DNA from 3 places in the Sphingobium sp. TomTYG75 genome. Region 1 is predicted to be linked to each of the others. Evidence: riboswitches for the same ligand, from Rfam matches in the RefSeq annotation. Region 1 holds a riboswitch; each other region holds the start of a gene.
What was found. Region 1 has a riboswitch for cobalamin ahead of ACYU81_RS16775 (cobalamin biosynthesis protein CobG). Riboswitches for the same ligand answer to the same signal wherever they lie in the genome.
Positions count from the first base shown of each region.

Region 2: linked by a shared signal. The riboswitch ahead of ACYU81_RS09570 (TonB-dependent receptor plug domain-containing protein) and the one ahead of ACYU81_RS16775 (cobalamin biosynthesis protein CobG) in region 1 are both predicted to bind cobalamin.
Region 3: linked by a shared signal. The riboswitch ahead of ACYU81_RS15075 (TonB-dependent receptor) and the one ahead of ACYU81_RS16775 (cobalamin biosynthesis protein CobG) in region 1 are both predicted to bind cobalamin.

Region 1 covers NZ_BSRE01000002.1:670,141-680,021, forward strand. The annotation lists gene ACYU81_RS16735 (cobyrinate a,c-diamide synthase) at 1-711, opposite strand, end outside; gene cobM (precorrin-4 C(11)-methyltransferase) at 708-1,493, opposite strand; gene ACYU81_RS16745 (cobalamin biosynthesis protein) at 1,490-1,846, opposite strand; gene cbiE (precorrin-6y C5,15-methyltransferase (decarboxylating) subunit CbiE) at 1,843-3,045, opposite strand; gene ACYU81_RS16755 (cobalt-precorrin-6A reductase) at 3,044-3,793, shown strand; gene cobJ (precorrin-3B C(17)-methyltransferase) at 3,769-4,518, opposite strand; gene cobI (precorrin-2 C(20)-methyltransferase) at 4,515-5,237, opposite strand; gene ACYU81_RS16770 (precorrin-8X methylmutase) at 5,234-5,863, opposite strand; gene ACYU81_RS16775 (cobalamin biosynthesis protein CobG) at 5,863-6,918, opposite strand; cobalamin riboswitch at 7,150-7,374, opposite strand; gene ACYU81_RS16780 (alpha/beta fold hydrolase) at 7,506-8,360, shown strand; gene bluB (5,6-dimethylbenzimidazole synthase) at 8,471-9,109, opposite strand; gene cobO (cob(I)yrinic acid a,c-diamide adenosyltransferase) at 9,109-9,714, opposite strand; gene cobN (cobaltochelatase subunit CobN) at 9,711-9,881, opposite strand, start outside.
Region 2 covers NZ_BSRE01000001.1:1,896,423-1,906,303, reverse strand. The annotation lists gene ACYU81_RS09590 (penicillin-binding protein activator) at 1-977, shown strand, start outside; gene ACYU81_RS09585 (ABC transporter ATP-binding protein) at 1,017-1,796, opposite strand; gene ACYU81_RS09580 (FecCD family ABC transporter permease) at 1,790-2,785, opposite strand; gene ACYU81_RS09575 (ABC transporter substrate-binding protein) at 2,869-3,705, shown strand; gene ACYU81_RS09570 (TonB-dependent receptor plug domain-containing protein) at 3,742-5,601, opposite strand; cobalamin riboswitch at 5,773-5,997, opposite strand; gene mobA (molybdenum cofactor guanylyltransferase) at 6,059-6,595, shown strand; gene cobA (uroporphyrinogen-III C-methyltransferase) at 6,680-7,462, opposite strand; gene ACYU81_RS09555 (molybdopterin-dependent oxidoreductase) at 7,449-9,881, opposite strand, start outside.
Region 3 covers NZ_BSRE01000002.1:291,908-301,788, reverse strand. The annotation lists gene ACYU81_RS15095 (TonB-dependent receptor) at 1-1,613, opposite strand, end outside; gene ACYU81_RS15090 (helix-turn-helix domain-containing protein) at 1,908-2,657, opposite strand; gene ACYU81_RS15085 (MaoC family dehydratase) at 2,975-3,427, shown strand; gene ACYU81_RS15080 (hypothetical protein) at 3,466-3,708, opposite strand; gene ACYU81_RS15075 (TonB-dependent receptor) at 3,939-5,957, opposite strand; cobalamin riboswitch at 6,138-6,384, opposite strand; gene ACYU81_RS15070 (hypothetical protein) at 6,722-6,901, opposite strand; gene ACYU81_RS15065 (LysR family transcriptional regulator) at 7,086-7,979, opposite strand; gene ACYU81_RS15060 (malate synthase G) at 8,088-9,881, shown strand, end outside.

The DNA of each region.
Region 1 (9,881 bases):
ATGGGGGGGCGCTGATGTGCCCGGCAACGCGTCGGCCGCCTTTTGAAGAGCCGCAAGATCGACATGCGCTTCGATCAGGTCCGCGATCGCGTCGATCGTCTGCTCAACCTCTGCCTGCTCGCCCGACTGCACTAGGCCAAGGTGCCGTTCCGGGATGGACAGAGCGTCGGATCGCGGAATCGCGCCCAGCACGGGCATGGCGACATCCTCCATCGCTTGCCGGATCATGGCTTCATGGCGCGGGCTGGCGATGCGGTTGAGGATGACGCCTGCCACTCGCACGTCCGCCCGAAACATCCGAAATCCATGCGCGATGGCGGCGGCCGACTGGCTCTGTCCCGACACATCGATGATCAGCACAACCGGCCAGCCAAGCGCCGCCGCTATGTCCGCGCTGCTCCCATTGCCGCTCGCGCCCCGCGCCGGAGCGCCGTCGAACAGGCCCATCACGCCCTCCGCGATGATCAGGTCGGCGTCGGCTGCCTCCCCCGCCAGACTGTGGAGCAGCGCCGCATCCATCGCCCAGCTGTCGAGGTTGAAAGCCGGGCGTCCGCTCGCCAGCCGGTGATAGCCCGTGTCGATATAGTCCGGCCCGCATTTATAGGACTGAACGCACACGCCCTGCCGCTTCAACGCCCTGAGCAGGCCGAGCGTGATGACCGTCTTGCCCGATCCGGATCGCGGCGCGGCGATAAGGATGCCGGGCGTCATTCTTCCGATCCGGCGAAACGCGATTCCGCCGTGGCCGGACGAAATCGCCGGTCATAGCCGGGCGCATAAAGCTGGCTCTCGGCGAAATCTCCCTCCCCCAGCACTGGTCCTACGAGAATGAGGGCGGTGCGTTCCGGCCCGCCTGCCGCCTGCTCCTCTATCGTCGTTAGCGTCCCGCGCACGATGCGTTGGTCCGGCCAGCTTGCCCGCCACACGATCGCCGCCGGGCAGTCCTCGCCATAGAGTGGCACCAGATCCGCGACCACCTTCGCCAGATTGTGGACGGACAAGTGGATCGCCAGCGTCGCGCCGGTCGCGCCAAAGGCCGCCAGCGTCTCGCCAGGCGGCATGGCGCTCGCCCGCCCCGGCGTGCGCGTGAGGACAAGCGACTGGCCAAGTCCGGGCAACGTCAGTTCCGCTTCCAGCGCCGCCGCCGCCGCCGCGAAGGACGGAACGCCGGGCGTCACCGTATAGCCGACGCCCAGTGCCTTGAGGCGGCGGATTTGCTCGCCCATCGCCGACCAGATCGACAGGTCGCCCGAATGCAGCCGCGCGACATCCTGTCCTGCGGCGTCCGCCTCTGCGATGATGGCTATGATCTCGTCGAGCGTCAGCGGCGCGCTGTTCACGATCCGCGCTCCGGCCGGGCAATGATCGAGCAGCGCGCGAGGGACCAGCGATCCGGCATAGAGGCAGACGGGAGAGGCGGCGATCAGGTCGCGGCCACGCAGCGTCAGCAGGTCGGGCGCCCCCGGCCCGGCGCCGATGAAATGAACGGTCATGGCGATACTCCTTGGGCCAGCGCGCAGGTGGCTTGCCCATCCGGCGAGATGATGCGGGCGGCGATCAGTCGCGCGCCCGGTCCCGCCGCCGTCAGCGCGACCGCTTCGGCGACGCTGCCGGTGCCGTAGGCCGCCAGACTGGCGGCGGAGCGCGTGGGCGTTTCCACGCCCTCGACCGCGCAAGGATCGATCAGGATCAGCGGCAAGTCCAAGGTGCGGGCGAGGGGGGCAAGCAGCGCTTCCTTATGCGCCAAGGTCGCCAGTGCAGTGACGCCATTGCCATGCACGCCTAGCGCTGTTCGCAAGGCTTGCTCCGTCGCTCCACTGCGGCAGCCAAAGCCAGCGACGATCATAGCGTCACGCTCCACTGCACCAGCGGATAGGCGGCTTTCCACCCCCGCCGCCTGCCGATCGGCGCGGCGCTCGCCATCTCGATCCGCAGCAGTTCGCCGCCCAGCCGCTCATGCCAACGCGCCAGTAGTGCTTCGGATTCCAGCGTCACCGCATTGGCGACCAGCCTTGTGCGCTCGCCCGGCAGGGCGATGATCGCTTCCATCATCGCCTCGCTCAGCCCGCCGCCGATGAAGATGGCGTCAGGCCGGACGCGGCCGGCCAGCACCGCCGGAGCGCGCCCCTCGACCAGCGTCAGCCGATCGACGCCCAGCCGCTGCGCATTGCCCTTCGCCCGCGCGGCACGCACCGGGTCGGCCTCAAATGCCACGGCCTGCGTGGAAGCATGGCTCAACAGCCATTCGATCGCGATCGATCCCGATCCCGCGCCGATGTCCCACAAAGTCTCGCCGGGACGCGGGGCCAGCGCCGACAGTGTCAGCGCCCGCACCGGCCGCTTGCTGATCTGCCCGTCATGATCGAACCAGTCATCCACCAGTCCGCTGACGCAGGGCATCACCTCGCCGTCGCCCGCTACTTGTATCCCCACCGCCACAGGGTGCGCAATATCGTCAAGGCTAATCTGATCGGCGCGCGCCTGCCGCACCCGCTCGCGCGGCCCGCCCAGCGCTTCCATGACGTGCAGGCTGGACGCCCCAAAGCCCGCCTCCGCCAGGTAGGAACCAAGCGCATGCACCGCTGCCCCATCGCGCAGCAGCACAATGGCGCGGCACCCCCGCGCCAGCATGGGCCTCAACCGCGTCAACGGCGCGGCGTGCAGGCCATGACAGGCCACATCCTGCAAAGCCCAGCCGAGCCGCGAAGCCGCCAGCGCAAAGCTCGACGGCGCAGGATGCGACACCCATTCCTCGGGCCGCAAATGCCGCGTGACACTCGTCCCCGCGCCGAACCAGAAGGGATCGCCCGATGCCAGCATCACTATCGGCTCCCCCCGCCGGGCAAGCAGCGCCTCCACGCCATCCTCAAAGGGCACTGGCCAGCCCCGCCGTTCCGCCCTAAGGGGTGGCAGCAGCGCGAGCTGGCGCGGCGCTCCGGTCACGACCCGCGCTTGTTCCAGCGCCACGCGCGCGGCATCGGACAGGCCCGCCGCCCCGTCCTCGCCAATGCCGATGATCGTCAGCCAGGGAGATTCAGCCGCCATGCGCCATATCCTGATCCTTGGCGGCACGACCGAAGCGAGCGCGCTCGCAAACGCCCTTGCCCAGCGCGGCGGAAGCGCCATGCTGAGCTATGCTGGACGCACCGGAAACCCCCGTGCCCAGCCAGTGCCGATACGCGTCGGCGGCTTTGGCGGCGCGGCCGGACTGGCAGCGTTCCTGAAAGCGGAAAAGTTCACCCACCTCATCGACGCGACCCACCGCTTCGCCGCGACGATCAGCGCCAATGCCGCCGCCGCCGCGCGCGAAGCGGACGTCGCGCATCTGATGCTCACCCGCCCGGAATGGCAAGCGGGGGAGGGCGACCACTGGACCCATGTCCCGGACATTGCGGGCGCTGTCCGCGCGCTCGACGGGCCGCCCCGCCGCATCATGCTGGCGCTCGGCCGCATGCATGTCGAATCCTTCGCCGCGCAGCCGCAGCATCATTACCTGCTGCGCTTTGTCGATGCCCCCGAAGCGCCGCCCTCGCTGCCCAACCATCATCTGCTGGTCGATCGCGGCCCCTTCACGCTGGACGGCGATCTCGCCCTGATGCGCGCGCACGGCATCGACCTCATCATCGCCAAAAATGCCGGAGGGCAGGGCGCCCGCGCTAAGATCGACGCGGCGCGAACGCTCGGCCTGCCCGTCCTCATGATCGACCGGCCAGCCCTGCCACAGGCGCAGGCGGTTCATGACATCGCCGATGTGCTGGCGTGGATCGATCATTCGGCCCATCGCGGCGTGTAGAGGATCGGGCTGGCCCAGCGTTCTATAAGGCGTGTCCGGCTTGACCCCACGATCACCATCGTGCGCATGTCGGCCATATCGGCGCTAGCCTCACCCAGCGTGACGACCCGCAATTGCTCGTCCGGCGTGGATACAGCGCGCGCGAAGAGGATCAGCCGGTCATCCCCACATTCCTCGCACAATATGTCGAGCGCCCGCGCAAAGCCCTCCGGCCGCGCCTGCGACCGGGGATTGTAGAAGGCCATCGCGAAATCGGCCTGCGCGGCAAGGCGCAGCCGCCGTTCGATCAGCGCCCATGGCTTAAGATTGTCTGACAGGTTTATCGCGCAAAAATCATGGCCCAGCGGCGCACCCGCCCGCGCGGCGGCGGCCAGCATGGCGGTGATACCCGGCAGAACGCGAATGTCGATCGCGCGCCAGCCATCCGGCCCTGCCTCCAACGCCTCGAACAGCGCCGACGCCATCGCGAACACGCCCGGATCGCCGGAGGATGCCACCACCACGCGCCTCCCCGCCGCCGCCATTTCCAGCGCATGGGCGGCCCGCTCCAGCTCCACCCGATTGTCCGACGCATGGCGCACAAGGCCGGGCTGATCCGCCACGCGCGCGACATAGGGCGCATAGCCCACCAGATCGGTCGCCTCGCCAAGCGCCTGCGTGACCTCCGGCGTCACGAGCGCGTCAGCGCCGGGGCCTAGCCCTGCAACCGCCACCCATCCGCTCATGGCCGCCGTCCCTGACCGTGGATCAGCAGGATGGAAAAATAGCTGGTGATCGCCTCTGCCTTGTTTAGCGGAGTGATCTTCTGATCTGCCATCGTCGCATATTCGACCAGCCAGGCGCAGTCCTGCTTGCCCGCCGCTTCGACCGCGCGGCGCAGCTTGGCCAGATTGCGGCCGATCTTCATGACGACCAGCGCATTGCTGTCATGGATGCGCCGGGCCAGTTCCTCTTCGGGCAGGGTCGCCATCAACACGGTCAGCACATCGTCGCCCCAGCTGATCGGGGTGCCGCTCGCGGTCCACGCGCCCGACATGCCGGTGATGCCGGGCACGATCCGCACGGGCGCGAGTGGCGACAGGCGGCTGTGCAGATGCATGAAGCTGCCGTAGAAAAAGGGATCGCCTTCGCACAGCACGACCACATCCTCGCCCGCCGCTGCCAGTCCATGCAGATGCGCGGTGCATTCGGCGTAGAAGGCGGAAAGGTGCTGATTATAGCGCGGGTCGCTAACCGGGATTTCGGTCGTCACCGGATATTCCATCGCATATTCGATGGCATCGGGACGCAGCAGCCCATCGACGATCTTCCGCGCATGACCCGCGCGGCCGGCCTTACGGAAATAGGCGATGTGGCGGGCCTCGCGGATCAGCCGATCGGCGCGCACGCTCATCAGGTCTTGCGCGCCGGGGCCAAGCCCCACGCCATGGATGGTCCCGCTCATTCCGCCGCACTCGCCAGTGCGTTGACCGCCGCGACGGTGATCGCGCTGCCGCCCAGCCGCCCTTCGACGATGCAGCAGGGGACCGGCTGGCACTCCCACAGCGCCTGTTTCGATTCCGCCGCACCCACGAAACCGACCGGACAACCGATGATCGCCGCCGGGCGCGGGCAGGCAGGGTTCTCCAGCATATTGAGCAGGTGGAACAGCGCAGTCGGGGCATTGCCGATCGCAACCACCGCTCCCGCCAGATGCGGCCGCCACAGCTCCAGCGCCGCCGCCGACCGCGTGTTCGCCATCGACCGGGCCAGATCGGGCACTTGAGGATCATTCAAGGTACAGAGGATCGAATTGCCAGCAGGCAGTCGCGCGCGCGTAATCCCTTCCGACACCATCCGCGCATCGCACAGGATCGGCGCGCCTGCCTCCAGCGCCGCGATCGCGGTTGTAGCGAAGCCCGGCGAAAAGCGGATATGCGGCGCGAGTCCGACCATTCCAGCGGCATGGATCATGCGCACGGCAACCCGCTCTTCCTCTGCCGCAAAGCGGTCGAGCGCCGCCTCCGCCCGGATCATGCGGAAGGATTGGCGATAGATTTCCGCGCCGTCGGTTTCATAGAGATGCGGCATCATAGGGCTCCGAAAAGGGCAAGTATCTGATCGGGTGACAGGCCCGTTTGCAGCGGCGGCGCACCCGCGCGCGCATCGTGGGCAAGGTCGAAACGGCCGTGGCGCCCGGTGAGGACCACCGCTGCCTGCGAAGGGCGCGCGCAACCCTTTGCGCAACCTGAGACATGAAGTCCGCGAACATGCGGCGCGAGCCGGGCGGCCAGATCACGCGTGGCGACGCTCGCCTGCGGGCAGGCTGGCGCACCGGGGCAGCAATCGGTCGAAAGGCGCGGATCGGCTGGGTCATCGGACGGCGCGTCGCTGCCTTCCAGCACCAGTCCCCGCCAAGGGGTGAGCCGCACCGCCTCCACGCAGTCCGCCATCACGGCAAGCAGCGCAGGCGCCTCGATCCTGCCAAAGGGCGCCGCATGGAAGGGGCCGGGCGCAGCGGTCAGGGCGGCGGCGCAAGGCCGGGAGGGGGCAGGGGCCTCAGTCGCTACATCAGGCAGCGGTGCCGAGTGCCGCGCCATGCGCCCCGCCTGCGCGCCACCGCTGGCCACGAACCAATGGGCGAGGCGGATCGACCTCTCGGCGGCGTCCTGCGCTTTCACGCTCACGCCATGCGTTCGCCCGTCAGCGCGCAGGATCAGCCCGCCGTTCGTCCCTCTTTCGATCCGGAAATCAGCCGGAACATTGCTCAGCACCGGAGCAGGCCCCGCATCGATCGCGAAGCCGACCTTTGCGGGCAGATCGGGCAGCTCGGCCATGCGCTCGATCAAGGCGGCGGCTATGACCGAACTGTCATCATCTGGCCGCCAGTCGGGGTTAATCAGGACAGGAATCTGCCTGTCCCGATCCGCATCGGCATCCGCCAACTCAATCGCGACGAGCCTCTCCATCAGCGTGCCATGGCTCGCTTGCGGCACGCCCCTGATTTGCAAGGCGGCGCGATTGGTGATGTCAATATGGCCATTGCCCAGCGCGAGAGATGCCTCGCACAACCCCACAACCTGCGCGCGGGTCATCCGGCCTAGCGGCGGGCGCACCCGGACCAGCAGCCCGTCGCCGGCCATCATCGGCCGCCATGCCGTCGGGCACCAGCCGCGCACGCCATGGGCCGGGCGTGGGCCAGCGTCGGCACGTTGCGCCTGCTCCTGCATTGCTCCTGCACTCCCCGCACCAGCGCCACGACACACGGACGGCACGCACAGGCAGGCGGACAGGCCGCACGCCTGCACGGCCGTAGCCGCACGAAATTCGTCGCTCAAACGGAGAACCGAGCCGTGACCATCCCCTGGATCATGGCAAGAGCGACCTTTGCTCCGGCAGGTCTCCTGGCTTGCGGGTCATAGCTTGGCATGGGGCCTTCCCGGATGGCTCCAGTGGCTGGCCGCCCTATCATCAGGGTCAGCCGGTCCATGCCTCGCTCGCCGCTCACAGTTGCAGGGACAGCCACGGATTAGGGAGGAAACCCTCCCGCACCGCGTTCCCATTTAAGCCCCTTGCGGGGCACCGGCGCGATCGATGAACCGGGACGAACCCGGCTCGATCCGCTTCATAAGGGGGATGCAGGCGAAAGGGAAGTAGCCAAGGACCGCTTCCTTGCGTCAACCCAATGTCACCGCTACGCCTTCATCAACAAATGAAGAATGGAGAGGAAAAGATGAGCGATTTCAGCTTCGAAGCGACCAGCCGCTTTCTGGAAACGGACAAGGGGCGGCTCCATTATCATGAAGCCGGATCAGGTCCCGCGCTGCTGTTGCTTCACGGCTCAGGCCCCGGTGTTACTGGCTGGGCGAACTTTCAGGGCAATTTGCCCTTCTTCTCCCAGCATTTCCGCGCCATCATCCTGGACGCGCCCGGTTATGGGAAAAGCGATCCCGTTGATGGCGATCCGGTGGGCGTGGCGCGCGACGCTGTTGTCGCCCTGATGGACGGCCTTGGCATCGACCGCGCCCATGTGGTCGGCAACAGCTATGGCGGGATCGTGGGCGGGCATCTGGCGGCGTCCCATCCTGACCGCGTGCTGCGCTACATCACGATTGGCGGGATCGGTTTCAACATTACCTCCACCTTCCCTAATGAAGGGCTGACCCGCCTCGTCGATTTTATCGAAGACCCGACGCGAGAGAACATCATCGCATGGCTCGAATCGATGGTCTACGACAAATCGATCATCACCGACGAGCTGATCGACATGCGTTACAAGGCGGCGCTGGAGCCGGTGACGATGGAAAGCAGCCGCAAAATGTACACGCGCGCAGCACTAGGCTTCATCGCCCAGTCGATGAGCGGGCCGGGCGTGTCGCAGCGCATCGATTATCTCGGCAGGATTCAGGCGCCCACGCTGATCATGTGGGGCCGCGATGACAAGGTCAGCCCGCTCGACGGCGCGCTGCTGCCCATGCGCGTCATACCCAATGCGGAGTTGCACGTCTTTCCGCGCTGCGGCCATTGGACGATGATCGAGCATAAGGACCGGTTTGAAGCGTTGGCGCTGGATTTCTTGCGGGGGTGAGAGAGTTACCTTTTCCCCGTTCGCCCTGAGCTTGTCGAAGCCCTTCACTTTATCTCGAAGAAGTGGAGCCCTTCGACAAGCTCAGGGCGAACGGAGGAGGGCTGGGCTCGTTACCGCCGCACCACCACCGAATGCCAATCCGTGCGCTCTTCCCAGCCCCGACGCTCCAATTCCGGCACATCCTCCTCGCTCACCGGTCGGCCAAGGCACAGCAGCCCCAGACACTCCCAGCCCGCCGGAATGTCCAGCATCGCGTCCACGCCAGCAGGCTCCATGATCGACACCCACCCCATGCCGATCCGCCGCGTTTGCGCCGCCAGCCAGAGCGTATGGACCGCCATCACGCAACTATAGCGCCGCGCCTCAGGCATGGTGACAGCGCCCAGATGATGGCCGGTCTCCGTCCCATCGTCGCAATAGACGGCGAACAGCACCGGCGCCTCACGCAGCCCATGCAGTTTCAGGCTGCGATAGAGCCTGTCCTGATCCCCGTCATATTCCTTGCCCGCTTCCCTGACTTGGCGGTCGACATGGCAGGCCAGCCCGTCCCGCAACTCCGCCGTCTCGATCCGCACAAAGCGCCAAGGCTGAGACAGGCCGACGGACGGCGCGCGATGCGCCATGCTCAACAGCCATTCGACATCCGCTTCGTCGATCGGGTCGGTCCTGAAATGGCGAATGTCCCGCCGCGCCCGCACCAGCGCCTCGAACTGCGCGCTGTCGATCGGGGTAATAGCGGGTCCGCTCATCAAAATTCGATCCCTGCCTGCGCCTTCACGCCGCTGCGGAAGGGATGCTTGACCAGTGTCATTTCCGTCACGAGATCGGCCGCCTCGACCAAAGCCTCGGGCGCGTTGCGGCCGGTGATAAGGACATGCTTCATCTCGTCCCTGTTCGTCACGGCCTCCAGCACCTCATCAACGGGCAGATAGTCGTAACGCAGGACGATATTAAGCTCATCTGCCAGCACCATATCATAGGCGGGATCGGCGATCATCCGCTTTACCTCGTCCCACGCTTCACGGGCGAGGGCGATGTCGCGGGTCTTGTCCTGCGTGTTCCAGGTAAAGCCTTCGCCCATCGGCTTGAATATGACATTGTCCGGAAACGCGTCGAACACCACTTTTTCTCCGGTGGTCATCGCGCCCTTGACGAACTGGACGACGCCAACCTTCTTGCCATGGCCGATGGCGCGTACCACCATGCCGAGCGCCGCAGTGGTCTTGCCCTTGCCCTTGCCGGTATGGACGATCAGCAGGCCCTTCTCCTGCGTCTTGGTCGCCATGATCTTGTCATGGGCGGCCTGCTTCTTCTTCATCTTTTCGGCATGCTCTTCGGGGGTGCGTTCGATCATGATGGGTCCTTCAGTTGGGCGAGGAGCATGGCGGCGCTGTTGGACCGTGGCCGCCACAGCCCCCGGTCCAGCGCTTCGTGGAGGCGCGCAGCGGTCTCTCGCAGCGCGGTGGGATTCACGTCCGCCATGAAGGCGCGCACCGCCTCATCCTCGATGAAAGCGGCGTG
Region 2 (9,881 bases), on a different contig from region 1:
TGAGCGGGCCGAATGCGGGCGTCGGACAATCCATCGCCAACGCTACGACGCTGGCGCTGCTGGATACCAAGGCCGACAAGGTGCGCATCACCACCTATGACACCAGCATGGGCGCGGCGGCGGCGGCGAACAAGGCGCTGGCGGAGGGCAATCGCCTGATCCTGGGGCCGCTGCTGGCCGAAGATGCGCGGGTCGTGGGGCCGATCGCCGCAAAGGCGAATGTCCCGGTGATCAGCTTTTCCAACGATGTGAGCGTTGCCGGAAACGGCGTCTACATCATGGGCTATAACCCCAACCAGTCGATCGAGCGCGTGGTCGAATTTGCCAAGGGCAAGGGGCTGTCGAAGTTCGCCGCGCTGGTGCCCAAGGGCATGTATGGCGAGCGGTCGGGCACGTCGCTGCTGCGCGCGGTCGAGGGGGTGGGCGGGACGGTCGTGTCGATGCAGACGTTCGACCGGACGCCTGCATCGATGACGGCGGCGGTCAAGAAATTGCAGGCGTCGTCCAGCTATGACGCGCTGCTGATCGCGGATAGCGGGCGGGTGGCGTTGCAACTGGCGCCGATCGTGCGGAAGAATGGCGGCGCGACGGCGCGGCTTCTGGGCACGGAATTGTGGACTACGGATCGCGGGCTGGCGGCCGCTCCGGCTTTGCGGGGCGCGTGGTTCGCCAGTGTGTCGGACGGGCTTTATGGGCAATTGGCGGGCAAATATCGCGCGCGTTATGGCAGTGCGCCGTTTCGGCTATCCGCGCTCGGCTATGACGCGGTGCTGCTGACCGTGCGGATTGCGCGGGATTGGAAGCCTGGGACCGTGTTCCCGGCGGCAAGGCTGCGCGATTCGGGGGGCTTTTCGGGTATTGATGGCGCGTTCCGGTTCGGGCGTGGCGGGGTTGCCGAGCGGGCGCTGGAAGTGTCGGAGGTTGGTGCCGGGACTTACACGGTGGTGGCGGCTGCGCCCAAGGCATTTGGGGAATAACTCACCTCACCCCGTTGGGGCGAACGGATGTGGTGGTGATCAGCTTTTGATCCGTCCGGTCGGCAGGATCAGCGGCCATTCGCCATCAGCCTCGATGCAAGCCGAGATGCCGTAAACCTCGGCAAGGCTTTGTTCGGTGAGCACCTCCATGGGCTTGCCGTCAGCGACGAGGCGGCCCTTGTCCATCAGCAGCAATCGGTCGCAATAGCGCGCCGCCATGCCGAGGTCGTGCAACACCGTGACGACCAGCGAGCCGGTGCGGGCTTCGGCCTTGAGCAGGTCCATGACATCCAGTTGATGACCGGGGTCGAGCGCGGCGAGGGGTTCGTCGGCGATCAGGGCTGGCGCACCTACTGCCAGCGCGCGGGCGAGGAGGACGCGGGCGCGTTCGCCGCCTGATAGTTCGGTCGCGATCCGGCCCTTCAGGTGGAGGACATCGGCGCGGGCGAGCGCGGCGTCGACCAATGCTTCGTCTTGCGGCGAGAGGCGGGACAGTGGGCCGAGATGGGGCATGCGGCCGAGCGCTACCAGCCGTTCGACCAGCAATGGCCAGTGCAGCGTCTGGCCTTGTGGTAGATAGGCGACTCGGCGCGCTATGTCCTTTCGGCTGAGGCTGGCGATCGGAAGGCCGTCTATCGACACGGTTCCGTTTTCCGCGCGGACGAGGCCGAGCAAGGCGCGGATCAGCGTGGATTTGCCAGCGCCATTGGGACCGATGATGCCGACCAGTTGCCCCGGCTTCAGCACTGTGGTGACGCCGGTTACGGTGGCATGGCGGCCTAGGCGGACGGACAGGTTTTCGGCGCGGATGGTTACCATAGCCGCCGCTCCCGCATCAGGTGGACGAGGAAGACCGGAACGCCGAGCAATGCGGTCAGGACGCCGAGCTTCAATTCGCTGCTGGTGGGGATCAGCCGGACACCGATGTCGGCCAGCGTGAGCAACGCCGCGCCGCCGAGCAGCGAGGGGAGCAGGATGGCCGAAGGGGAGCGATCCGTGAGGGGGCGGACCAGATGGGGGACGATGAGGCCGACGAAGCCGATTGCGCCCGACACGGCGACCGCTCCGCCGACGCCGATCGCGACGCCCAGCATCATGCGCAGCCGCGCCCTGGAGAGGTCAACGCCCAGTGCTTGGGCGCCCTCCTCCCCCAAGGTCAGTGCATCGAGGCTGCGGCCGTCGGCGATCAGCAGCGCGGTGCCGATGAGGACGCAGGGCAGCGCGATCCAGACATGGGCGTAGCTGCGATTTTCGAGGCTGCCCATCAGCCAGCTCATAATCTCCATCGCCGCGAAGGGATTGGGCGAGAGGTTCAGCGACAGGCTGATGCCCGCCCCCGCGAGGGTTGCGACCGCTATGCCTGCGAGGATCAGGGTCAGGGGGCTCTCGGACGGACCAGCGAGCAGGAACAGCGCGGCGATGGCGATGAGGCTACTGGTGATGGCGAGGGCGGGGAGGATGAGCGGGTGAAGCTGCGCGAGGCCGAAATATAGGGCGCAGACAGCGCCGAGAGCCGCCGCGTTGGAGGCGCCGAGGACGGAGGGTTCAGCGAGCGGGTTGCGGAGATAGCCCTGAAGCGCGGCTCCGGCGAGGCCAAGCATCGCGCCGACGATCAGGCCGAGCAGCATGCGCGGCAGGCGCAGGTCGATGAGGATAGCGCGGGCGACTTCGTCACCGCCGCCGGTGAGGACGGCCAGGATGCGGGCGGGAGAGAGTGGGACCGCGCCCAGTGTAAGGGAGCCGAGTGCTGCCAAAAGGGTGAGCGCGAGAAGGATGGGGAGCAGCAGGGGATGGCGGCGGGCCTTCATGGCTTGCGCGCTCCAAGGCTGCTGATAGGGGTTGTAGTGCTGCGGCGAAAGCGGGAGCACGGCGCTTTGCGGAGGCTGGATTGGTGCGCAGAAGGATGTTGGCGATATGTTGTTTGGTCAGCCTGACCGGCGCTGCGCCCGCGCCGCCCAAGCGTATCGTGTCGCTCAACACCTGTTCCGACCAATATGTGCTGGCGCTCGCCGATCCGGGGCAGATCGCGGCCTTGAGCCCCTATGGCCATGATCCGGAACTGTCGGCGGCGATCGGGCAGGCGCGGCGTTTCCCCGTGCTGAAGCGTCCGGCCGAAGAGGTATTGGCGTTGCGCCCCGACCTGGTGATCGGCTTTCCCGATGGCGCTGGCGGCGTTGTGGGCGCGCCGGATGGGCGATGGCGCAAGCTGGGGCTGGCGAGCGCGGACAGTTTCGCGGCGATCAGGGGACAGATCCGGCAGGTGGCGGCCATTGTCGGCCATCCCGCGCGGGGCGAGGCGATAATCGCGGGCATGGAGCGCGACCTTGCCGCCATGCCCCGATCCCGGCGCGGCGGCGTCGCCGCCTATTATCAGCGGCGCGGCTATATGACCGGGACCGGCACTTTGGTCGATGAGTTGATCCGGCGCGCGGGCCTCACCAATCTGGCGGCGAAACTTGGTAAGCCAGCGCTGGCGCAGGTGCCGTTGGAGGAGATGATTGCGGCCAGGCCCGACTATCTGATCGTGGAAGAAGGCAGCGAAAAGGTCGTCGATCAGGGGACGGAGATGCTGCACCACCCGGTGCTGCGATCCATCCCCCGCATCCACGTACCGCAAGCGTGGACCGTGTGCGGCGGCCCCGCCTATGTGCAGGCCGCGCGCAGCATCGTCGCGCAGGCGGACGCCGCAAAAGGCAGGGTGCAGCCAAAGGCCGCGCCCCTGCGATGAAGGGGGGCAGTCGCCCACCCCCTTCACCTTCTACCGTCAGAAGCGGACACGCACGCCGCCATAGGCCGACCGGCCGTAGGTGCCATAACCATAGGCGGTGGCGTATTCCTGATCGAACAGATTGTCGATGCGACCATAGATTTCGAGCCTTTCCGTGATCGGGAAGGACGCGCGGATATCCGTTAGCGCATAGCCGTCAATCTGCACCCGGTTGCGGGTCACGGGGTCGAGATCGACGCTGTCGCTGACCATCGTCACGGTCGCCCCGGTCGACAGGCCGAAGGACCAGGCATAATCGACCGATGCGCTGACGGCGTTAGCGGCGCGGCGCAGCAGGCGCTCGCCAAAGGCCGCGCTGCCCGGCGAACGATCACGCGCATCGACATAGCTATAGGCGGCGGTGAAGGTCAGTGCATCGACCGGACGCAGCGTCAGCGTCGTTTCCACGCCCTTGGCGCGGGTGCGATCCAGATTGCCATAGGTGAATGTCGTATTGTCGTAATTCAGCTGGTCCCGCGTGTCGCGCCAGAATCCGGTGACGGACAGCACCGCCCGGTCGCTCCCCAGATTCTGGTCGAAGCCGATGTCGTAGCTCTTCGAACGCTCGGGCTTCAGGTCCGGATTGCCGCTGAATGTATCGTAAAGCTGATAGAGCGACGGCGCCTTGAAGCCCTCTCCGTAGCTCAGGCGGAAATTGGTAGCGCCACCATTGGGCGTGTAGTTGGCGTTCGCGCCGAACGTCGTCGCGCCGCCGAACTGGCTGTGATCGTCATGACGCACCCCTGCTGTCATGGACAGGCCCGCTACCGGCTTTACCACGGCCAGCGCATAGATGCTGTCGATGTTGGCGCGGTGGCTTTCCTGCGAACCGAAGCCGAAAAACTCATAATCGGGCCGCTCATGTTCATAGCCGAGCAGCAGCTTCACGTCATCGATGGGCTGATAGACGCCTTCATATTCGAAGCGCAGGTTCGTCCCGGAATAGCCGAAGTCCGGGGCGTTGCCGCGCACGAAATAATAATCGCGATCCTGCTGATACCAGGTAACGGCCGCCCGGTTGGTCAGCTTGCCGTCGAACAGCGCCAAATTCACGCCCGCATAGCCGATATATTGATTGGACTTCGCGACGTCGGGGCTGTCGGCCGGCGTGCCAAAGAAGCTGTCATAGTCGAGATCGCCGTTGATATAATAGCCGCGCAGGTCGAGGCTCAGATCATCGGTGAAGGCGATCTTCAGCCGGGCATTGCCAGTGATATTTTCATAGCCATCCTTTTCCGCGCCACCGAAATCGGAAGAGACAGCGGAGATGCCATCGGTGCGGAAATAGGCGAGGCCCACGCCGCCCGACAATATGCCGCTGGTGCCCGATACATCCGCCTTCGCATTCAGCGTATCGGCATAGCCATAATCGACCGACGCCTTGCCGCCGAACCCTTCGCTTGGGATACCGGTCATGATGTTGACGACGCCGCCGATCGCCTGGCTGCCATAGGCAATGGAGTTGGAACCGCGCAGCACCTCGATCCGGCGGATATTGCCGACAAGCAAATTGCCGAAATCATATTGATCGCCGATGCCGCTCGGGTCGTTGACCTTCACGCCGTCGATCAGCACCAGCGTCTGCGTCGTTTCGGCGCCACGCACCGACACGCTGGTGACGTTGCCCAAGCTCCCGGTACGATTGAAGCGGACTCCCGGTGTGGTGACCAGCAAATCGACGACGCTGACATTCTGGCGGGTTTCAATCGTCTTTTCGTCGATCACGGTCACCGCCTGCCCGACTTCATCGGTAGGCTGTTCGATGCCGAGCGCGGTGACGATGATTTCGTCCGCGTCTGCGGCGAGCGCGGGGGTGGCGGCGAGGAGCGCCAGCAGTGAAATTCCGGTCCTGATCATATTTCTGTCTTCCCTGAGCGCCATGCGACATGAGCCCAGGGCCTGCCGCATAAGCGGCCGGTGTGCGGGAAGAAGAGACGCCAGCCCCGTCACGCGCACCGATGCGGCCCTGCGCCGCTTCGTCGCTCAGACGGAAAACACCGTGCCCGGACCTATCCCTGGACCCAAGGCAAGAGCGACCATGCGCCGGTAGGTTTCCTGGCTCGCGGGTCGTCGCGGTGATGCACGCCTTCCCGGACTTTTGGTCCAGTGGCTGGTCCCCCTCGCCTTCCCCTTTGAAGGCTTGCGGGTTTCCCTGTGCATCGCGCTCGCCGCTTACAGTTGCAGGGACAGCCGCGGAGTTGGACGGTGATCCCGTCCGCACCGCATTCCCTTTCCGGCGCGATCTTTCGTGAACAGTTGCCCGCTCACGCCGCGCGCCATAGGGGAAGTTGAGGGTTCTGCCAAGGAGTGGATAATGCGATTGCTGGGTGCGGTGCTGGCTGGGGGACGATCCACCCGGTTCGGAAGCGACAAGGCTCTCGCGCTGATGCCGGACGGGCGCACGCTGATCGACCATGCTGTGGCGGCGATCGCGCCGCATGTGGAGGCAGTGGTGGTCTGCGGGCGGAGCGTCGAGGGGCTGACGGGGCTAGCGGATCGGCCAGCGGCGGACATGGGGCCGCTGGGCGGGCTGAACGCGGCGCTGCATTATGCGCGCAGTCAAGGTTACGATGCGGTGCTGACGACGGGGTGCGACATGCCCGTTTATCCGGCGGCGCTGGTGGAGGCGCTTGTGGGTGACAGTGGGGCGGTGCTGAAAGGGCAGCAGCTTGCGGGCTTCTGGCCTGCGTCGCTCGCGGACGAACTGGACGCGCATCTGGCGGAAGAGAATAAACGCTCGATCTTCGGGTGGATCGAGCGGGTGGGCGCGCGACTGGTGGAGCGGCCGGAACTGGTGCTGCCGAATATCAACCGGCCGGAGGATCTGGCGCGCTGGCGCGAGCCAAGCTGAGCTTACCGAAGCCCCCTCCCTTCCTTCCAACTAAGTTCGGGGGCATTCGGCAAGCTCAGGGCAAAAGTTGCGCAGAGCCGATCTTCAAAGCTGAAGAGCGACGCTGGCTGCAACCCCTACAGGCATGGACGTTCCCGCCACCGCTTCGCCGATCAGCAGCAGGGTCGGGTCTTCATCGCTGATCGTGGCGACCAGAAAGGCAAGCGCGGAGAGCTTGCCGCGGATCAGGCGTTCGGTGGGGAGCGAGACGTTGACCGCCACCATCACCGGCGTTTCTGGATCGCGCCCGGCGGCGATCAGCTGGCGGCTGATCTCTCCGGCGGCGGCGCGGCCCATATAGATGCCGAGCGTGCCGCCGGGACGGGCCAGCGCTTCCCAGTCGAGCTTGAGCGGTTCACCGGCTTTGAGATGCGCGGTCACCAGCGTCAGGCCCCGCGCCTTGCCGCGCAGGGTGAGCGAGGCGCTGCCGCTTGCAGCGGCTGCGCTTGCCGTGGTGATGCCGGGGCAGATGCGGAAGCGGATGCCGTCGGCGGCGAGATGCTCCATCTCTTCGGACGAGCGGCCGAATACCGAGGGGTCGCCGCCTTTCAGGCGCACGACGCGCTTGCCTGCTTTGGCGGCGGCGAGGAGGAGGTCGTTGATGCTTTCCTGTGCCTTGCTGTGGCGGCCGGAGCGCTTGCCGACGCTGACCCGATCGACACCTTGCGGGATGAGGTCGAGGACGCCGGGGCCGACGAGGGCGTCGTAGAAGACGATCTCGGCTGCGGCGATCAGCTTTTCGGCCTTGCGGGTGAGGAGGTCCGGGTCGCCGGGGCCTGCGCCGACCAGCCAGACTTCACCCGGGGCGATTAGTTCATTCGGCTGCATGAAGGGCCTCCTGCGGAATTTGGGCGAGGATGTTGGCGAGCGCGGGACGGCAGGACCCGCAATTGGTGCCAGCGCCGATCGCCTTGCCGATGGCGGGGACATCGACCAGGCTCTGGTCGCGGATGGCGGCGACGATCTGGTTGAGGCCGATGTCGAAGCAGACGCAGATGGTCGGCCCCTTGTCAGGCTGGTTGCCGGGACCGCGCGCGGCGAGGACGGATGCGCCCACCTCTTCCGCCTCAAGCTGGCCGATGAGCCAATCGCGCGAAGGGAGCAGGCCGGTGCGGGTGACGAAGAGGACTGCGGCCAGCTTGCCTTCCCGGATGATCGCGACGCGGCGGGTGCCGCGCGTCATGTCGACGGCTTCGACGCGGTCGCCTTTGGGCAGGCAGGCTTCAAGCCGCACGGGGTCGCCATTGCCCGCGACTTCGTAGAGCGCGCCGCCCGGAACGGTGACCTTCGTGGCCCAGAGGCAGGGGACCTTGGCGGGCTGCTCGCCGCGCAGGATGAGGAAGCCCTTCCACTCCGTCGCGACCTTTTCGATGCTGGCGGGCGTCGATTTGAAGCCGGGCTGGCCGGAATGGGGATCGACGAGCGGCCGGGGCAGCAGGCCGGTGCGGCCGCCTGTGGAGACCTGATCCGTCCAGTGGATCGGGGTGAAGATTTCACCCACACGCTGGCCTTCGCTGAAAGCCACGCGGAAGATGCTGTTGCCCTGCGCGGTCTGGACGCGGGCGAGGTCGCCGTCGCAAATGCCCAGTTCCTGCGCGTCCTGCGGGTGGATATCGACCAGCGGCTCCTCGCGATGGCGGGCGAGCTTGGCTGAGAGACCGGTGCGCGTCATCGTGTGCCACTGGTCGCGGTAACGGCCGGTGTTGAGCGTCATGGGCCACTGCTTGAGCGGCTCCTGAAGGTCCATTTGCTTGGTGAGGACCAGCCGCGCCTTGCCGTCGGGGGTGGAGAAGCAGCCATCGGCAAAGGGCTTGTCGCCGCCCCAGCGGAAGGGCTCCATCGCTTCATAGGCGTCGTTGCCGATGGTGGCCTGGGCACGGAGGTTGAGCAGGCGCTGGCCGTCATTCTGATAGGCGGTCAGGCGGGCATGTTCGCGCCAGATGTCGGCGGGCCGGTCATAGGCGAAGGCGTTTCGAAAGCCCATGCGGCGGGCAACTTCCTTGACGATCCACCAGTCGGGTTTGGCGTCGCCGGGGAGCGCCAGGAAGGGGCGCTGGCGGCTGATTGTGCGGTCGCTATTGGTGACGGTGCCGTCCTTCTCGCCCCACCCGGCGGCGGGCAGGCGGACGTCGGCATGGACGCTGGTGTCGGTGTCGGCGATGATGTCCGACACGACGAGGAAGGGGACGGATTCCAACGCTTCGCGGACGCGGTTCGCGTCGGGGAGCGAGACGGCGGGGTTGGTCGCCATCACCCAGAGCGCCTTGACCCGGCCTTCGTTGATGGCGCGGAACAGGTCGACGGCTTTGAGGCCGGGCTTGGTCGCCATGTTCGGGGCGGCCCAGAAACGTCCCACCCGCTCAACATTTTCCGGCGCGAAGTCCATGTGGGCGGCGAGGGTCGAGGCAAGGCCACCGACTTCGCGGCCGCCCATCGCGTTGGGCTGGCCAGTGATCGAGAAGGGCGCGGCGCCCGGCTTGCCGATGCGGCGGGTGGCGAGGTGGACGTTGATGATCGCGTTCACCTGATCGGTGCCACGGATCGACTGGTTGATGCCCTGGCTGAACAGGGTGACGGTGCGCGGCGTGGCGGCGAACAGCTTGAAAAACTGCTCCAGCAGCGCGGGCGCGATGTCGCAGGTCTTGGCCGTCGTCCAGAGATCGTGGCTGGTGCGGATATGCTCCCAGAAGCCTTCCGGGGCGTTCACATGCTCGGCCACGAAGGAGGGATCGGTGATCCCTTCAGCGTCGCACCAGGCGAGCAGGCCGTTCATCAGGGCGACGTCGGTGCCCGGCTTCACCGGCAGATGCAGGTCCGCGCCTTCGCAGGTTTCGGTACGGCGCGGGTCGATGACGACCAGCTTGGTGCCCCGTGCGGCGCGGGCGCCCTGGATGCGCTGATAGACGATCGGGTGGCACCAGGCGGTGTTGGAACCGACCAGCACGATCAGGTCCGCTTCATCGAGGTCGCCATAGGTGGCGGGCACGATGTCCTCGCCAAAGGCACGGTTGTGACCGGCGACCGCGCTCGACATGCAGAGCCGCGAATTTGTGTCGATGTTGGACGTGCCGATGAAGCCCTTCATCAGCTTGTTGGCGACATAATAATCTTCGGTCAGCAGCTGGCCGGAGACGTAGAATGCAACGCTGTCGGGGCCGTAGCGATCGACGGTTTCCTTGAACCGCTTGGCGACGAGGTCCAGCGACTTGTCCCAGCTGGCGCGCTTGTTGCCGATCATCGGGTGCAG
Region 3 (9,881 bases), 380 kb from region 1:
TCCCGCTTGTCGATCGTGTAGCGAATGCCGCCCGTCAAATCGATCGTATCGGTCAGATGATAGGTGAGCTGCCCATAGGCTGCGTAGCTGTCATTGATGGCGCGCGTCCGCGTCAGTCCGCTGCCGAATATGCTGTCGAGCGATGGGTTGAAGTCGGCCGCATCGATGACGCCGTCGCCATTGATGTCGGCGGCAACTGGTCCAACCGGTACGTTGGGAATGACGCCCACGGTGGATGTATCCACGACGACGCCGTTCGCCACGGGTTGGAAGATTCCCAATATGTCTGTCGCCGGGGTATTTTCATGAAAGTAGAACAGGCCCGCGGTCAGGTCGAAGGCTTCGGATGTGACCTGGACCTGAAATTCCTGGGTGAACTGCTTCTGACTGGTCGATCGCGACGTCAGCAGGGAAAAGAAGGAATCGTTGGGCTGAGGCGCATTGTTGGGGTCGAGCACGGCCGGAATATTTTGTGCCAGCAATGCCTGCAATTGGAGGGTCGTAAATCGCAGGCCTCCGGTAGCGCCAAGGTCATAGATGTTCGGGTCTTGCCGGAACTTGCGATAGGCAGTGATGCTCTTGAGCGTAATCTCATCGCTCACGGGATAGGTGAAGGTGAGGCTATGCCCTTGCGTCACTACATGTTCGGGACTGGTCGCATTGGCGACTGACGTCAGGCGATCAGTCGAAATATTGGTGATGCCGCCGAATAGCGGCTGGAAGGCGATAATCGGCGCCAACAACTGGCCTGATGCATCCGGGATGACGCCATAGCTCTGTATCGCCCGGCCGGTCGAACGCGCATCGGTATAGTCAAAGCGATAGTCGGCGGTCAGGTCGCCCAGATCCAGTCTTGCCGCGACGCCGACACCATCGACATTGCGTTCGCCTAGCCGGTCGGCGATGCGTTGCACGCCGAATGACGGGTCGCGCTGACGCAGATCTATGGTGCGGCCGCCCAGGAGGTTGCGATAATCACCCTCAATCTCGTCATGAAGGTAGGACAGCTTGACCGACAAGGGGCCGAAGGCGGGCAGGTCGACGGATACTTTCGTCCGGAACGCGTCGTAATTGCCATAGGATACCGTACCGCGAACGCCGAACTCGCCCGTTGGAGCAGCCGTCACAAGGCTGATCGCGCCGCTTGTCGCGTTGCGGCCGAACAGCGTTCCCTGCGGGCCGCGCAGCACTTCTACACGCTGGATGTCGGACAGGTCGAAGATCGAGCCGACCGTGCGGCCGATATAGACGCCGTCCAGATAGATGCCGACCTTTGGATCGACCGCATTGTTGGACGTGCCGGAAGCCACGCCGCGAATGATGATTGTGGGATTGGATTGCAGGCCCTGCGTATTGATCTGAAGGCTGGGCGCCAGGCCAGCGAGGTTGCGCACATTGGTGACGCGCAACTGGTCAAGCTGGTCCGCGCCGATGGCGGTCACGGCGACGGGCACCTTTTGCAGGCTTTCCTCGCGCCGCTGCGCCGTCACTATGATGTCGGCCAGCTGCCCCTGAACCGCAGCCTGCGTGGCCGGGTCGGCAGTCTGCGCCAGAGCCGCTGTCGTGGCGAACGATGATATGCCCGCTAACGCAACGGCAATAGATGAACGCATGGCAATCCCCTTCCTTTCGTCGGGCGATGCCATCCCTCGATACGGGCCGTGCTCCGTTTAGAAGCTCGGTCCACCATCCGGGACCGAACACGCGTGCGCGCATCCGAAAGCGGACGTTTGGCGGTGTTCCGCCATTATATTGTTCATGATGCAGCCTGATCTGCGGCGCATGGCCGCGAGCCCTTTCTGCATCCTCTCCTGACAGCTTCGGCCACCGATCAGCTCTTCGGCCGAGCTATCTTGTTTGCATGCAGCGTGTCTTGAAATGATCCCTTCGTCAAGGGTCATCCACAATCAGCGAGGTTTCAGCGGCGCCACCGGACATGCCACTGCAAGAACAGCGTGCCATTCCCCCGGCAGGGCCGAGGTGCGACGATCCGCCTGCGCGATTTCCCGCAGCTCAGCTCTGAAACGCTCGATCCTTTCCGCGACACGCGCGACGCCCACGGGCGACAGCTTGACCGTTTCCACGCCGAAGATCGTATCTGGGTCGCCATAGTTCAGATTGAAGAACAGATGCTTCATATGCTGTTCGAAATGCCTGCGCATGGGCTCGCGTTGCCACACATGGGCCGGGTCCAGCCGCGCACGTAGACGTCCTCCCGGCAGGCGATCGATCAGCGCCAACCTTTCCAGCCGTTCGACATGTTGCGCGATATGTTCGGGCGGTATGCCAAAGCCTTCCTCGGCTTCGGACACCGGCCAACCCGTGACGATGATGAAGAAAATGGTGGATAGTTCGGGGCTTGTGGTCAGCGCCTTTTCCTGCGCCAGCGTCAGCTTGTCGGATGACCGATCGCGCACGGCGGCCTCTTCGGCGATTTCGGTGAGCGTGGTGTCGGCGAGTGCGCACAGTTGCGACAAGGTGCGCAGGCCCAGCCCACGGCCATGCAGCCATCGTTTGACGGTGGCGGTGCCCACGCCAAGCTTTTTCGAGACGTCGGCCTGGGTCAGGCCCGCTGCTCGTAGCCGCCGTCGGAGCGCCGCCAGCAGCAGCTCATGTTCCATTCCGAAAGGGTCGTTGGACGGATGAGAGGGGCTCATCAGATGATCCCTTCCCACGCTGCAAGGATGATGTGGGCCGACCACGGCGCTAGATCATATTCCGCGATGTTTGATCGTGGATGGTTCCGCGATCGATATCCATCCCTCGACTCTTCGGCTGCACGGCTTTCGTGCAGCCGAAGCTTCTTGTCTTCTCCAGTCATGGCCTCTCCAGCTTATTCTTTTGGGAAGGGTAAGTAACTCGACGCCGCTGACAAGGTCCAACTGATCCTCATCACCACTGGAGTATTTTCCTATCGCATTCGCGCATGCTTGTGCATAGTTTTGCTCTTGGAGCAGCATGGGGGGTGAATGGAATGAGCCAGTTTCTCGATTATCTTCAGGCGCGGGCGGACGAGGAAGACGTGTCGGACTGGTTCCTGGTCAGTCAGGAGATGATTGACCAGTTCGCCGAAGCGACCAAGGATCATCAATATATCCATGTCGATCCGGAGCGCGCGAAGCAGTCACCCTTCGGCGGGACGATCGCTCATGGTTTCCTGACGCTTTCACTCCTGCCGCATCTGTGCGCCGACGCGCGAGGCGACATCGTTCCCGACGGCGCCACGGAGATCAATTATGGCAGCAACAAGCTGCGTTTCCTGGCGCCCGTTCGATCCGGCAAACGTGTGCGCGGAAAGTTCAAGCCGCTGGAGATCGTCGAAAAGCGGCCGGGGCAGATTCAGCTGACCACCGAGGCGACGGTCGAGATAGAAGGCGAGAGCAAGCCCGCCCTCATCTGCGAATGGATCACCCAGTTCCAGCTTTGAAACGGCAATCGTCGGCGTAGGTGGATTGGGCTATCCATTCAGGCGGCGGTGTTGGTCGCGTGCAGGCCGAAGGCCATGCGCGCGGCGTTGATGGTGTATTCATACTCCTCGCTGCCGGGTACGAGGTCGTGCCAGTTCTTGTGCGTGATCGCGGCGAAACTGTCCTGCCATATCTTGCAGGCGATCAGTTGTATTTCTGTTTCCTTGGGGGCGCGCTGTGCTTCCAGGCAGTCACGCAATATCGCGTGAAAAACGGCGCCCCTTAATGGTGCGTGTTTCATTGGCATCCTCTCCAGGCTACTGATTCTTTGTCCAGATTGCCGAGGGGAAAATTGCATAGAGGCGAAAAGACGTCAACTACGTCTCAAAATTTCCACGGGTATTTAACATGTATTCTATTGTAGTTTGACCGTTGCCCTATCCACTTTTACTTTATGAACATCGCCGTTCATTATGTAAGCCATTGATTGGGAAGGCCGCAGGCTCTTTCTAGACGCGGCCTTCCCCAGCATCAGAAGCTGAACTTGACGCCGCCTCTCACCGTTCGCGGTTCGACCACGCGGCTTAGCCTCCCTTCGACAGGCTCCGCATCTGCGGCGGGAAGGTAGGACTCGTAATAATAAGCGATGTCCTTGTCCCCGCTGCCAAGGATGTTGAGCAGTTCGGCATAGACTTGCACCCGCTTCCCCTTCCAGGCGGCGCGCGCGTTGACGACCGTGCTACCGGAATCGCGCACGCTATTGTCATCGATCAGCGGCGAGGGGCCAAGGTGACGGACGCGGATGCTGGCTTCCCATGGATCGAGCACGATGGCAGCCCCGGCGGACGCGGCGTTTTTGAAGGCGTTGGGAATATGGTCGCCATTGGTATAGCGGCTGTGGCTGGCGGTGTAATTGCCGTCGAAGGCGAGCCAGGGGAGCGGGCGCCAGAAAGCGACAAGCTCATAGCCGTGGCGGCGGCTGGCTCCGCTGGGTTCGACCGCGTTGGAGTCGCCGACGAAGCGCAACTCGCTCCCGACATTGAGCCACCAATAGGTCGCGGTGAAGGTGAAGCCGGGTAGTTGCAGGCGGCCGCCCAATTCCTTGCCCGTGCCGCGCACGAGCATCGGGACAGGCGTGTCGACATTGACCGCGCCGCGCGCATCGTTGGAATGAAAGCCCCGGCCCCAATTGGCATAAAGTTCGACATGCGGCGTGATTGCCCAGGCCGCCGACGCCTTGGGAGAGACGAGCGTGTCCGATCCGCTGCCTTCGCCTAGCGCGGCGGCGACGGCGTCGCGGGCGCGGACGTCATAATGATAATAGTCGCCGCGCAGGCCGCCAGTGATGCGCAAGCCCGGCAGCGGCGTGACGGTGGCTTCGCCATAAAGGGCGGCTGACCCCTGCTTTACGCGATAGCGGCCGAGCGAGGAGAGGAAAGCGCGGTTCGACGTGCGATTGACGCCGACATTGCCGATCGCGTCATAGCGATTTTCCGTGCCGAGCTTCAGTTGCAGTGCCGGGGCGATGTCCCAACGCTTTTCGCCGGTGAAGCCCAGTACCCAGCGTCGATCGAACTGCTCGATCTGCGCGCTGGTGCCGTCGGGATCGGTGTAGGTGGGGTTGGAGAACATCGTCCAGTCATAGAATTGCGCATAGAGATTGGTGCGCCATGTCGGCTGGATGGTAGCGATGTTGCCGATGATGCGCGTCGTTTCCCCGCGCGCGGAAGGATCGGGCGAACAGAAGACATCGGGGCAGAGCGGCGTGCCGATGATCCGTTCGGGTATCTGCTCGGTCGGGCGCCATGTCGCGCGATAGGCGTGGAGCGTGGCGTCGATCTTACCGGCCCCGGCGGGGAGCGTATATTTGGCGAAGCCTGCATAGTGGCGCAGATGTTCGGCCTCCTGCCACGGGCCGTCATAAGCCTTGGCCTGGGCGACGAGGGTGAGATTGCCTGCGCCCGCCTTTACCGTGCCGCCTGCCGCCAACCTGCGCCAACCGAAGGAGCCGCCCTCCGCCGCGATCCATGGGCGGTCATAGCCGTCGATCGTGGTCATATTGGCCGCGCCCGCGAGTGCGAAGTCGCCACCATCGGCGCGATAGGGGCCTTTTCGAAAATCCTCCCTCGCGATGATTTCGGGGATGAGGCCGTTCAGGTCGAGATAGCCCTGGCCGTGACCGTGTGTGCGGAAGTTCATCTGAACCCCGTCAATATAGGTGGTGAAGTCGGACCCATGATCGAGATTGAAGCCGCGCAGGAAATACTGATTGGCCTTGCCGCTGCCCGAATGTTGGGCCGCGACCATGCCCGGCACGGCTTCGAGCAGTTCGGCGACGCGCAGCAGCGGGCGGACGAGAAGGTCCGCGCCGCCGACGCTGCCCTCGCTTGCCGCATGAGCGGTGCCGATCTTGTCCTCTCCCCGGCCGAAGACGACGATGGTGTTCGCATCCTCGCCCGCGTCATTCGCATCGGCAGCGAAGGCGGGGAATGGGAGGAGCGTGGCGGTCAGCGCGCAGGCAGCGCGGTGGAGTTGATTGGGTAGTTTCACTTGATGCACTCCGGGCGTCTGGCGACACTCGGCGAGAGACCTGCCGCCAGACGGCGACCGGCGCGCGCCGACGGCCGGACGCCCCCAAGGCGACCGCCAGCGTCACCGAAGCGGCCTCTCGCCGCTCGTTCGTCGCTCAGACGGAAACTACCGTGCCGCGGCCATCCCCTGGACCAAGGCAAGAGCGACCAGACGCTGGCAGGTCTCCTGGCTCGCGGGTCATCGCTTGATGCACGGCCTTCCCGGGCCTCGCAGGATTTAGCGTCCGGCCCAGTGACTTGCCCCATCCCGCCTATGAGGTGGGGCGATGTGCATCGCGCTCGCCGCTTACAGTTGCAGGGACAGCCTTGGCTTGGGGAGGCGGGTGCCTCCTTTACCATGTTCCCTTTTAAGCCTCTTTCGAGGCACCGGCGCGATCATGCCCGGGGGTTGCCCGGGTGACGGGAGCGATAGCGGAGCTGTGGGGGTAGGGCAAGGGGGGGTGGTTGGGTGAGGTAACTTACCCCCTCTCCCCTTCAGGGGAGAGGGTTGGGGAGAGGGGAGCGGCGGTCGTGCTTTGCGTTCCCCTCTCCCGCCTTCGCTATGCTCGGCACCCTCTCCCCTGAAGGGGAGAGGGAATGGGCGTGTCCCTCATTTTTCCGTTTGTCATCCCAGCGGAAGCTGGGATCCCCTTGCTAGGAGGCGCGTGGTCGCCTGAGATGCCAGCTTTCGCTGGCATGACGGTACGTGGTGGGACGCTGGCGTAGCCGCTTGGCGTTGATGGATCAGTTCAGCGTCGCGCCGCGCTCGCGCTGGAGGCGTAGGGCCATGGCTTGGTAGCGGACGGCGCGTTCATTGTGGAGGGCGATGGTGGCCTGGTCTGCGCCGCGAAGGCGGGCTTCCCTGGCTTGCCGCGCTTCCTGGGCGGCGCAGGCGGAAAAATGTGATGCGTCATTGGGGCGCATGGCCCTTATCCTCTCTCAATTTCTTATGGCTCGAACGATAACATCGGCCTGTTTCCCGCTGCCATTACGCAGGTTAACGCCGGAAAGCTTCTGTTTTTTGACAGTCGGCTTGCAAATGATTTCAGGAGGGGATTTCTGCGCTTCTCAAGCAGTTGAGCGGATGGCGCTAAGGGGCTTCATGCTATCAACCGCCCCGGTTCCACGATGCATCGCGGAAGATGTCGCGCAGGAAGCCAATGAAGGCGTCTACGGCGGCGGGACGGCCTGCGGCGCGGGGGTGGACGGCGTGAACGGCAAGGTCAGCGGGGCCTTCCCAGCTATCGAGGACGCGGAGGAGGCTGCCTTCCGCGATCAGGTCGCCCACGTCCCAGAGCGAGCGCAAGGCAATCCCGACGCCGGTGAGGGCGAGTTCGCGCACGATTTCGCTGCTGTTGGTGCGGACATGGCTTTGGCCATCGATCAGCTTGCGCGCACGGCCATTCACCAGCCGCCATGGCAATTGTCCATCGGCCGCGAGCAGGCGGTGGCGGGGGAGGTCGGCGATCTTGTCCGGAATGCCATGCACGGCGAGATAGGCGGGGCTGGCGCAGAGGATGCGGCGGTTGGTGGCGAGATGATGTCCCTCCAGATGGGGAGGAATGTCGCTGGTGATGCGGATTGCCACGTCGATGCGCTCGGCAAGCAGGTCTTCATAGGCGTCGGACAGGTTGAGTTCGAGATCAACGCGCGGATGCAGATCCAGAAAGCGGCCGACATGGGGCGCCACATGCAGGCGGCCGAAGGAGGTGGGCGCCGAAATGCGCAGCGGCCCGGACGCGCTCCGGTGCCGACTGGTGACGCGTTGCTCCGCCTGTTGGATGGCGTCGAGAATGGCGACAAGGTCGCGGTGCAGGCTGGCGCCTTCCTCCGTGAGGGCAAGGCGGCGGGTGGTGCGGTGGATGAGGCGGACGCCGAGGCGCGCCTCCAGCCGGGAGAGGCGTTTGGACATCATGGCAGGCGAGATGTTCAATATGCGGCCCGCCGCCGAAAGGCTGCCTGCATCCACCGCGCGGGCGAAGAGAAGATAATCGGGATCCATCGATGATCTTTTCCTGTGAGGAACAGATGCTTTGAGTTCTTGTTGTCTAGTGCGAGGATGGAGAGGGGTCTATAGGCTTTCGTCACAGTTTTGGATGGAGAGTTGCCCATGGACGGCATGATCGAGAAATCGGGCCTGATGGTTGCCGCCGAGCTGGCGCGCTTTATCGATGGAGAAGTCCTGCCCGGGACGGGGATCGCGGCGAAGGCATTTTGGCAGGGCGTGGCTGCGATTTTCGATCGGTTCGCGCCGCGTAACGCGGCTCTGCTGGACAAGCGCGACGCGATTCAGGCGCAGATCGATGCGTGGCATGAGGCGCGGGCGGTCGACGGGGACGCTTATCGGGCTTTCCTGACCGAGATCGGCTATCTGGTGCCGGAGCCCGCGCCTTTTTCCATCGGGTCGGATCGGGTGGATGCAGAGCTGGCGACCTTGGCGGGGCCGCAGTTGGTGGTGCCTATACTCAATGCGCGGTTCCTGCTGAACGCGGCCAATGCACGTTGGGGCAGCCTTTATGATGCGCTGTACGGGACCGATGCGATCCCCGGCGCGGCGGCGGGCAAGGGCTATGATCCGGCGCGCGGCGCACAGGTGATTGCGTGGGCCAAGGCGTTCCTGGATCGGGCGGTTCCTCTGGCGGAGGGAAGCTGGGCGGATTGGGCGGGTGGCACGCCGGTCTTGCGCGACACCGCGCAACTTGCCGGGCGGGCAGGGAATAACATCCTGCTTCGCAACAATGGGCTGCATATTGAGCTGGTGATCGACGCAAGCCATCCGATCGGGCGGGATGACCCGGCGCATCTGGCGGACGTTGTGCTGGAATCGGCGCTGTCGACCATTTGCGATCTGGAGGATTCCGTTGCGGCGGTGGATGCTGCGGACAAGGTCGCGGCCTATGCCAACTGGCTCGGCCTGATGAAGGGCGATCTGGAGGACAGCTTCGAGAAGAATGGCGCGATGATGACGCGGCGGTTGAATGGGGACCGTTCCTATGTCGCGCCTGATGGAAGTGCGTTCACGCTGCCGGGACGGTCTTTGCTGTTCGTGCGCAATGTCGGGCATTTGATGACGACGCCTGCGGTGCGGCTGTCCAATGGGAACGAGGCGCCGGAAGGGATATTGGATGGGATCGTCACCAGCCTGATCGCCCTGCACGACATTCGGCGGAACGGGCGTTTCGTCAACAGCCGGTCGGGTAGCATCTATATCGTGAAGCCCAAGATGCACGGGCCGGAAGAGGTTGCCTTCACCAATGAGCTGTTTGACGCGATCGAAGATTTGTTGGGGCTGGAGCGGCATCAGCTGAAGGTTGGCGTGATGGATGAGGAGCGGCGGACTTCCGCCAACCTTGCCGCCTGTATCCATGCGGTGCGGGACCGGATCGTGTTCATCAATACCGGCTTTCTGGATCGCACGGGGGACGAAATCCATACGTCGATGCGCGCGGGGCCGATGATCCGCAAGGGCGAGATGAAGAGCGCGGCGTGGATCAAGGCTTATGAAGATCGCAATGTGCAGATCGGGCTTGCCTGCGGGCTGTCGGGCAGGGCGCAGATCGGCAAGGGCATGTGGGCGGCTCCCGATCGGATGGCGGACATGCTCGAGCAGAAGGTCGGGCACCCGATGACGGGGGCGAATACGGCCTGGGTGCCTTCGCCGACTGCCGCGACTTTGCACGCGACGCATTATCATGCGGTCGATGTTTTTGCGCGGCAGGAGGAGCGGAAGGCTGAAGTGGTTGCCGGGCTGGACGCGTTGCTGACGTTGCCACTGGCGGCGGGGGTGAACTGGTCGGCGCAGGATGTTCGCGATGAGCTGGACAATAATGCGCAGGGGATATTGGGCTATGTCGTGCGCTGGGTGGACCAGGGCGTTGGCTGTTCGAAGGTGCCGGACATTCAT